One region of the Giesbergeria giesbergeri genome, then DNA from elsewhere that is predicted to be linked to it. Evidence: riboswitches for the same ligand, from Rfam matches in the RefSeq annotation. Region 1 holds a riboswitch; the other holds the start of a gene.
The links. Region 1 has a riboswitch for S-adenosylhomocysteine ahead of metH (methionine synthase). Riboswitches for the same ligand answer to the same signal wherever they lie in the genome.

Region 1 (4,495 bases):
TTGGCGTGCTGCTGGCGCACCTTGTCGTAGTCGGTGTGCAGCTCTTGCACAAATTGCGTCACGCCATCACCCAACAGGTTTTGCGCTACGCCCACGCTGCGCGAGGCATCGGGCACATACACCACTGGGCCTTCGTAGTGCGGGGCAATTTTGACGGCGGTATGCACGCGGCTGGTGGTCGCGCCACCAATCAGCAGCGGGATTTTTTTCACGCGGAAATGCTCGTCTTTTTGCATCTCGGCGGCCACGTACTGCATTTCTTCCAGGCTGGGCGTAATCAAACCTGACAGGCCAATGATGTCGGCCCCTTCGGCTTTGGCCCGCGCCAAAATCTCGTGGCAGGGCACCATCACGCCCATGTTCACCACTTCAAAGTTGTTGCACTGCAAAACCACGGTGACGATGTTTTTGCCAATATCGTGGACATCGCCTTTCACAGTCGCCATGATGATTTTGCCTTTGGTGCGCACATCGCGCCCGGCCAGCTCGTCTTGGCGTTTTTCTTCTTCAATATAGGGAATCAGGTGCGCTACGGCTTGCTTCATGACCCGCGCCGATTTGACCACCTGTGGCAAGAACATTTTTCCTTGGCCGAACAGGTCGCCCACCACGCTCATGCCATCCATCAGTGGGCCTTCAATCACATGCAGTGGGCGGCCCCCTTGGGCCAGAACTTCGCGGTAGGCCTCTTCGGTGTCTTGGGTGATGAAGTCGGTAATGCCATGCACCAGGGCGTGGCTCAGGCGCTCGCCCACGGTTTTAGGGGCTTCGGGCGTGCCGCGCCACTCTAGCTTTTTGCTGTCGTCACGGGCAGCGCCCTTGGCGTTTTCGGCAATCTCGACCAAACGCTCGCCCGCATCGGGGCGGCGGTTGAGCACCACGTCTTCTACGCGCTGGCGCAGCTCAGGGTCGAGGTCGTCATAGACCCCAATCATGCCCGCATTGACGATGCCCATGTCCATGCCCGCTTGGATGGCGTGGTACAAAAACACAGTATGGATGGCCTCGCGCACCGGGTCATTGCCCCGGAAGCTAAAACTGACGTTGCTGACGCCGCCAGAGACCTTGGCACCGGGCAGGTGCTGCTTGATCCAGCGTGTGGCCTCGATAAAGTCCACGGCGTAGTTGTTGTGCTCTTCGATGCCGGTAGCGACGGCAAAGATGTTCGGGTCAAAAATGATGTCTTCGGGCGGAAAGCCCACCTCATCCACCAAGATGCGGTAGGCACGCTCACAGATTTCAATCTTGCGGGCAAAGGTGTCGGCTTGGCCTTGTTCGTCAAAGGCCATCACCACCGCAGCGGCACCATAGCGGCGCACCAGCTTGGCTTGCTGTTTGAACGGTTCTACGCCCTCTTTCATGCTGATGGAGTTGACAATGCCTTTGCCTTGCAGGCAGCGCAGACCGGCCTCAATCACCTCCCATTTGGAGCTATCGACCATCACCGGCAGGCGGGCAATGTCGGGCTCGGAGGCCATCAGATTCAAAAAGCGCACCATCGCAGCTTTGCTGTCGAGCATGGCCTCGTCCATGTTCACATCGATGATTTGTGCGCCGTTTTCTACCTGCTGGCGGGCCACGGCCAAGGCTTGTTCAAACTGGCCGTTCAAAATCAGGCGGGCAAAGGCTTTGGAGCCCGTGACGTTGGTGCGCTCACCAACGTTGACAAACAAGGTGCCTTGGCCGATAGAGACAGGCTCCAGGCCAGACAGTTTCATGGGGGGGATGGTCAATTCGGACATACGTCGCACCTGTGCAATGGAACCCGGAACAGGCGAGCGTGGTTGCCGGAGAGGGTGTGGGCAGTAAGTAGCAGCGTGCCCAAGCCTGACGGCGCCGAGTGGCTGGCCGTTGCAACGCTCCTTGGGCGCGGGCGATTTTAGCGGGGTGGCTTTTGCTTTGCGCTGGTGGCATGGCCCCACGCAGAAATTCTTGGTGATTCAACAGACCACTCAGGGTGCAGTGGTGCCATTGCTGGGGGGACTACTGATGGTGCAGCGGCCACGCACCTGGAATTTGCCCAAGGATTTGCTGCCATAGTGGTTGCCACTGCTGTCCTCTACCTCGACAGACCCAGCCACTAGATGACCAGAGACCAAATCACGGGCAATCCAGCCCCGTGTTTCTTGGAGCAGGTCGCCGTTGCGCACATTGCACACCGATTGAAGCCGGGTAAGCACAGCGGTGCGCCCTTGGAGACGCACCAACCCTACGCTTTCAGACCGCAGCGAAAACCGGCCAGTCACCTGCTCTGGATCTTGCTCGGTTTTCTTGTCTGGGTTAGACAATTTGCAGGAGGTCTCGGCCTTGAATTGGCTCTCGCCTGCATGGTGGTACACATGCAGCCAAGCATTGCGCTCGGTCAGAACATCTACTTGGCCTAGGCTCAAAAACTTGATCATCTCCAGCAGATTTTCTCGCTCTTTGCTGCTCAAGAGGCGCACCTCATCGCTGCGCCAAACGATGTTTTCTGTGCCTATATCGTCACCAGACTCGAACTGGATGGCACGAACATCCAGAAAATGCCCATCGCTCGAAAATCGTACACCATAGATGCGGTCGAAACGAACCCGATCCTCTTTGAGCTGGTATTGGACAACCAAGCCCACACCGTCTTTGTCTTGGTGGCGGATGGTGTAGATGGGCATACCGTGGTACTCATGCAGCGCCCCCTGCAAGACCAGATGCCCCCGCCCTGCCCATGGAGCAGAACGCATCCACAAGTTGCCGCTCAATTTGCAATCGCTTTGGTAACCCGGCTGGTGTACCAGTGCCTGCGAGGCGGGCAGGGGCAACACCACCCGTGGCTCTGCGTCTTGCGCTATGGCTTGGCAGACCCAGCACAACAAGGGGAGAAGTTTGCGTTGCATGAAAGAGCACCCCCGCACACCCAGAATGGGTTCAGTGTCGCTCTCAATGTAGTGCAGTGGGTACGGCTTGGCAAGCCGTCAGGCTTGCGGCATGGGCCCAGCACAGGCCGATGCTGGTAGCCCAAAAATGCGGTCAAACACCCAGTTGAAGCAGAAGGTGTAAACCAAGAAGAACACCACCATCCAGAAGTCCATCACCAAGGCCTGCCAGAGGCTGACGTTGAACCACCAGGCAAACACGGGTATCAAAATCAGTGCCAGCCCACCCTCAAAACCAATGGCATGGGCCATGCGTCGGCGCAGGCTGCGCCCGCGCACTGTTTGGCGAGCCTCCCAGCGTTCAAACAGGGTGTTGAACAGCAGGTTCCAGAGCACGGCAATGGCCGAGGCCAGCACCGCTACCACGCCCGAATGGCCGGCCCCCTGATCTGACAGCCACATCAGCCCGATGGTGGCCGCCACAATGGCAATCAGTTCATACAACGTGACATAAACGACGCGGCGGCGCAGGCCGTACAGGCCGGGAATCAGGGCGGGGGGATGCATGGTGGCAATGTACCAAGGCTGGCGTATCCGTGCAGGAGCAAGGCCTGTGGCCTGCCGTGGCCTTAGCAGGGTGGCAGCCGTGGGTGTTGCAGAAAAAAGCGCAGCATTTCTTGCGAGGCGTTGACCCCCAGCGGGTCGGTATAGCTGCCTTCGGGGCTGCCACCAGCCCACGCATGACCCGCACCATGCAGTTGCCAGTGCTCCACCAGCACCCGGTCGGGCATCTGGTCGTGGTGGCCTTCCCAATACACGGTACGGGTGTAAGACTGCCCGCCTGCCGATTGTCCGGTGCAGGCGCACCGTTGCAGTGGTACGCCCCGGCGCATGGCATCGGCCAACACGGCATCCACCAGGTATTCGCCATTGCGCACATGCACGGTATCGTCCGAGTCGCCATGAAAGACGATCACGGGCAAGTGCGGCCCTTCGTCTAGGAGGGCTGGATCGGTTTGCGGGCCGTGGCTCATGGCCCGCAAGGCATCTTCTATGTTGCGGGCAGCTCTGGCCTGCAAACCGGAGTGCACGCCCACGGCAGCAAAGAGGTCTGGGTATTCGCTGCCCAACAGCGCCGCCATGGCACCACCCGCCGACAGCCCCGCCACATAGATGCGCCGCCTGTCCACGGGCTGCTGGTGGGCGGCTACATCGTCCACCAGAGCCACCAACAGCGCCAATTCACCCGTACCTCGGCGCTGGTGTTGGGGGTCAAACCAGTTCCAGCAGCCTTGGGGGTTGGCCCAAGGCGACTGGGCGGGGTAGAGCACCAACACGCCCGCTTGGGCTGCGGCGGCATTCATGGCGGTGCCCAAGGCAAAATCTTCGGGGCTTTGGTGGCAGCCGTGCAGCATCAGTACCAGCGGCAGTGGGTGGTGGGCAGCGGCGGCGGGGGGCACGAACAGCCAGTAGTCGTGTGCCACACCCTGCCAGCGCAAAGCAACGCGCCCAAACTGCCCCGGTGCCAGAGGGGCTGGTGGTTTGGTCAGCAGGCTGTCTGCCACCAAATTGCTGCGCACCAGCTTGGCAGATTCAGACAACAGCAGCGAGAAGGGGTCCATCCAGTTCATGGACATTCGGGGCAA
Region 2 (4,495 bases), on a different contig from region 1:
CATGGCACCCACTTTTTTCAGGTGCAGGCGGGCCACTTTTTCGTCCAAATGCTTGGGCAACACATAGACCTTACCGGCTTGGTATTGCTCGGGCTTGGTGAACAGCTCAATTTGGGCGATGGTTTGGTTGGCAAACGAGGCGCTCATGACAAAGCTGGGGTGGCCGGTGGCGCAGCCCAAATTGACCAAACGGCCCTTGGCCAGCAGGATGATTTTCTTGCCATCGGGGAACTTGATGTGGTCTACCTGCGGCTTGATTTCTTCCCACTCGTATTGCTCAATCGAGGCCACATCGATTTCGTTGTCAAAGTGGCCGATGTTGCAGACGATGGCTTGGTCTTTCATCGCCACCATGTGTTCGTGGCGAATCACATCGCGGTTGCCGGTGGTGGTGACGAAGATGTCGGCCTTATCGGCGGCGTATTCCATCGTGACCACTTTGTAGCCTTCCATCGCGGCTTGCAGGGCGTTGATGGGGTCAATCTCGGTCACCCAGACTTGGGCGCTCAGGGCGCGCAGGGCTTGGGCGCTGCCCTTGCCCACATCGCCATAACCGGCCACACAGGCGACTTTGCCGGCAATCATCACATCGGTGGCGCGTTTGATGCCGTCCACCAAGGATTCGCGGCAGCCGTAGAGGTTGTCAAACTTGCTCTTGGTGACGGAGTCGTTGACGTTGATGGCGCGGAACAGCAGCGTGCCCTTGGCCGACATCTCGTTCAGGCGGTGGACGCCGGTGGTGGTTTCTTCGGTCACGCCGATGATGTCAGCCGACTTACGGGTGTACCAAGTGGCATCTACCGCCAGTTTGGCGCGGATGGCGGCAAACAGGATGGTTTCTTCTTCGCTGGTGGGCTTGTCCAAAACGGACAGGTCTTTCTCGGCGCGCTGGCCCAAGTGCATCAGCATGGTGGCATCGCCGCCATCGTCCAAAATCATGTTCGGGCCTTCGCCGGGGGTGCCGGCTGCGCCAAACTCAAAAATGCGGTGGGTGTAGTCCCAGTAGTCTTTGAGCGATTCACCTTTGACAGCAAACACGGGCGTACCACCATCGGCAATGGCAGCGGCGGCGTGGTCTTGGGTGCTGAAGATGTTGCACGAGGCCCAACGCACTTGTGCGCCCAGTGCTTCCAACGTTTGAATCAGCACCGCCGTTTGAATGGTCATGTGCAAGCTACCGGTGATGCGCGCGCCCTTGAGGGGCTGGCTGGCGGCAAATTCTTCGCGGATGGCCATCAGGCCGGGCATTTCGGTCTCGGCAATGCGAATTTCTTTGTGGCCCCAAGCGGCCAAGGTGATGTCGGCAATCGCGCAATCGGCGTTGGCAAAGGTGGAAGAAGGTGCATTCATGGGCGGCTCCAAACAGGGGTGAACAAACCACTGGCCGACACGGAAATTGCAGAAAAGAAAAGCTCACCGCACCGGAAGTGGATGAGCGTCGTTGCTAGGGTGGGTTCCGAGCCTCACGCCCCGCTGTGCTGGGGGCGCTGCAACGCTCCTCGGAAGTGGCCGATTATACGGAGTTGGCAGACAGCACAGTGGTGGCTGGGGGTTTGGGGGGAGCCAGCAAATGATCCACCAGCGCCACCATGCTGGTATGGGTTTGGACACCGGCGGGCCATTCGGGGGGCAGCGGTGCGCTGGGGTCTACTCCGGCGGCTTGGCCGGTGCAAACCAAGTGCAGAATGCCATGCACAGCGGCACCTGCCTGCATGTGTGACAAGCAACTGCCAATAATGCACACTTTGTCTGGGTCGACACCATAACGCTCGCAAATCTGCTCTAGCAGGCCCGGAGCGGGTTTGCGGCAATGACAACCTTCATCGGGGGCGTGGGGGCAATAAAACACCGCGTCAATGCGCCCTCCTACAGCGGCCAGTTGTTTGTGCATGGCCGCATGCACTGCATTGAGCGTGACCATGTCGAACAGGCCACGCCCCAGCCCTGGCTGATTGGCAGCCACTACCACATGCCAGCCCGCATGGTTGAGTCGGGCAATGGCATCCAAAGCGCCGGGCAGGGGTTTCCAGTCAGCAGGGGACGTGATGAACTCATCCTCGCCCAAGGCGTTGATGGTGCCGTCACGGTCAAGAATGGCGAGTTTCATGGGCCAGATTATGGGAGCAAAGCCGCAGGTGTGGTAGCTGCTGGCGCTGTGGGGGCAAGCACCTGCCAACCCGTGATAAACAAGCCTCTATGGCGTCCCTGCGCCCATTGCAACAGTAATGTGGTTTGCCCAGGTTGCCATTGGGCCGCCTGTGGATCGTCGATCAGCACCTGTTGCAAAGGCTCTAGGTTGGCGATGCGCAATACCAGCTCGGTGCCACCGGTGCTGCGCAGATTGGGAAGTTTGGCATGGCTGCCCAAGACTTGTGCTTGCACCGGGGCCAAGGGTTGCAAGCCTTGTAGGTTGTAGGGCCGCCACAGCAAGGCTGCACAGCCCACCAAACAAACGGCAACCCACAACCCCAACAGCATGCGTTGCACGGTGTGCCAGCCCCAGCGCCGCCGCACCAGCCACAGGCCGAGCGTTAGCACCAGCAAGGCCAACAATGGCCCAGCCAACTGCCAGAGCATGGCCGACAAGGGCTGCGCCCCAGCAAAGGGTGACAGTGGTAGCGCGGTGATGGTTGGGCCGCGCCCTTCTTGCCATTGCAACAGCCAGCGCAATCCGGCCAACAGTGCAGGGGGCGCAAACAGCCACCATGCTATGCGTTGCTGTGCCGTCAATGCCATGCCTGTTTTGCCCTCAAGCGGCCAAACGTGACAAGTCGGCCACGCGGTTCATGGCTTCGTGCAGGGTTTTGAGCAGACCTTGGCGGTTCAGGCGCAGATCCAGCTCTTCTGCATTGACCATCACATCATCAAAGAAGGCATCGACAGGTGCGCGCAGCACGGCCAGCGTCTGTAGGCTGGTGGTGTAGTCGCCCGCATCAAATTGCGCATTGGCCTCGGGCACAAAGCGTTGCAAGGCAGCAAACAAGTCTTGTTCTGCTTGCTCTTGCAATAGTGCCGGGTTGACATGGGCATCGACTTCGCCGGCCTTCTTCAAAATGTTGCCTACGCGCTTGTTGGCAGCGGCCAAAGCGGGGGCTTCGGGCAGGGCGGCAAAGGCGCGCACAGCCTCGAGGCGCTTGGCGACTTCGGCCAGACGTTGCGGGCGCAGGGCCAGCACGGCTTCCACCTCTTGGGCGCGGTAGCCTTGCTCGCGCAAGGAGCCTGCCAGACGGTCATAGATAAAGTCGGCCAGAGCCGGGGTGGCGTCTTGGATTTTGTCGCCAAAGGCCGGAACGGCGCTGGCCAGCAGTGTGCCCAAGTCTAACGGCAGGTCTTTTTCCACCAACATGCGAATCACGCCCAAGGCATGGCGGCGCAGCGCGAACGGGTCGCGGTCGCCGGTGGGCAGGTTGCCAATGCCAAACATACCGACCAAGGTTTCGAGCTTGTCGGCCAGCGCCACCACCACGCCGGTGGTGTTGCGTGGCAAGGTATCGCCGGCAAAACGGGGCTTGTAGTGGTCTTCAATGGCATCGGCCACGTCGGTGCTCAAGCCATCGTTGAGGGCATAGTAGCGGCCCATAATGCCTTGCAGTTCGGGGAACTCGCCCACCATGTCGGTCACCAGGTCGGTTTTAGCCAACAAGGCGGCTTGGTCTATCCACTGGGGCAGGGCGGCATCGCCCAAAGCTTGGGCAATGGCATGGGCAATGGCGCGCACGCGCTGCACGCGCTCGCCTTGGGTGCCGAGTTTGTTGTGGTACACCACTTTGCCCAAAGATTCCACGCGCGAGGCCAGCGTCTTTTTGCGGTCTTGGTCAAAGAAGAATTTGGCATCGGCCAGACGGGGCCGCACCACGCGCTCGTTGCCACCCACCACGGCGCTGGCGTCTTCGGGGCTGATGTTGCTGACCACCAAAAACTGGTTGGTGAGCTTGCCCGCAGCATCCAGCAGTGGGAAGTATTTTTGGTTTGCCTTCATTGTGAGGATCAGGCATTCCTGCGGCACGTCGAGGAATTCTGCTTCAAACTGGCATACCAGCACGTTGGGGCGCTCCACCAGCGCCGTGACTTCATCCAGCAAGGCGGCATCGTCAATGGGGCGCACGCCGTTGCCGATGCGCTCGGCTGCTGCGGCCAGTTGGCGGGCGATGTTGGCGCGGCGCTCGGTGAAGCTGGCAATCACAGCGCCATCGCGCGCCAAGGTGGTGGCGTAGCTGTCGGCGTCTGGAATTGCCACGGGCGACACAGTGGCTTCAAAACGGTGCCCTTGGGTACTGTGACCTGCCTGCAAGCCCAGCGCCTTGACGGGCACCACGGTGCTGCCATGCAGTGCCACCAAGCCGTGGGCTGGGCGCACAAAATGCACGCTGCTCCAGCCAGGCAGCTCGCAGTCGCGCTCCAATTGGTAGGTCATGACTTTGGGAATAGGCAGCTTGGCAATGGCTTCATCCAAGGCTTTTTGCAGGCCGATGTCCAACGTGGCCCCAGTGACAAG

Region 2: it holds a riboswitch for S-adenosylhomocysteine, as region 1 does, so the genes downstream of both, ahcY (adenosylhomocysteinase) here and metH (methionine synthase) in region 1, are expected to answer to the same signal.

What each region holds. Positions count from the first base shown of each region.
Region 1 covers NZ_BAAGYJ010000003.1:99,795-104,289, forward strand. Annotated here, with positions in the region: gene metH (methionine synthase) at 1-1,742, opposite strand, end outside; S-adenosyl-L-homocysteine riboswitch at 1,770-1,871, opposite strand; gene ACYVB2_RS08430 (hypothetical protein) at 1,953-2,870, opposite strand; gene ACYVB2_RS08435 (PACE efflux transporter) at 2,949-3,416, opposite strand; gene ACYVB2_RS08440 (extracellular catalytic domain type 1 short-chain-length polyhydroxyalkanoate depolymerase) at 3,479-4,480, opposite strand.
Region 2 covers NZ_BAAGYJ010000010.1:37,849-42,343, forward strand. Annotated here, with positions in the region: gene ahcY (adenosylhomocysteinase) at 1-1,350, opposite strand, end outside; S-adenosyl-L-homocysteine riboswitch at 1,427-1,507, opposite strand; gene gmhB (D-glycero-beta-D-manno-heptose 1,7-bisphosphate 7-phosphatase) at 1,514-2,107, opposite strand; gene ACYVB2_RS13500 (hypothetical protein) at 2,116-2,736, opposite strand; gene glyS (glycine--tRNA ligase subunit beta) at 2,750-4,495, opposite strand, start outside.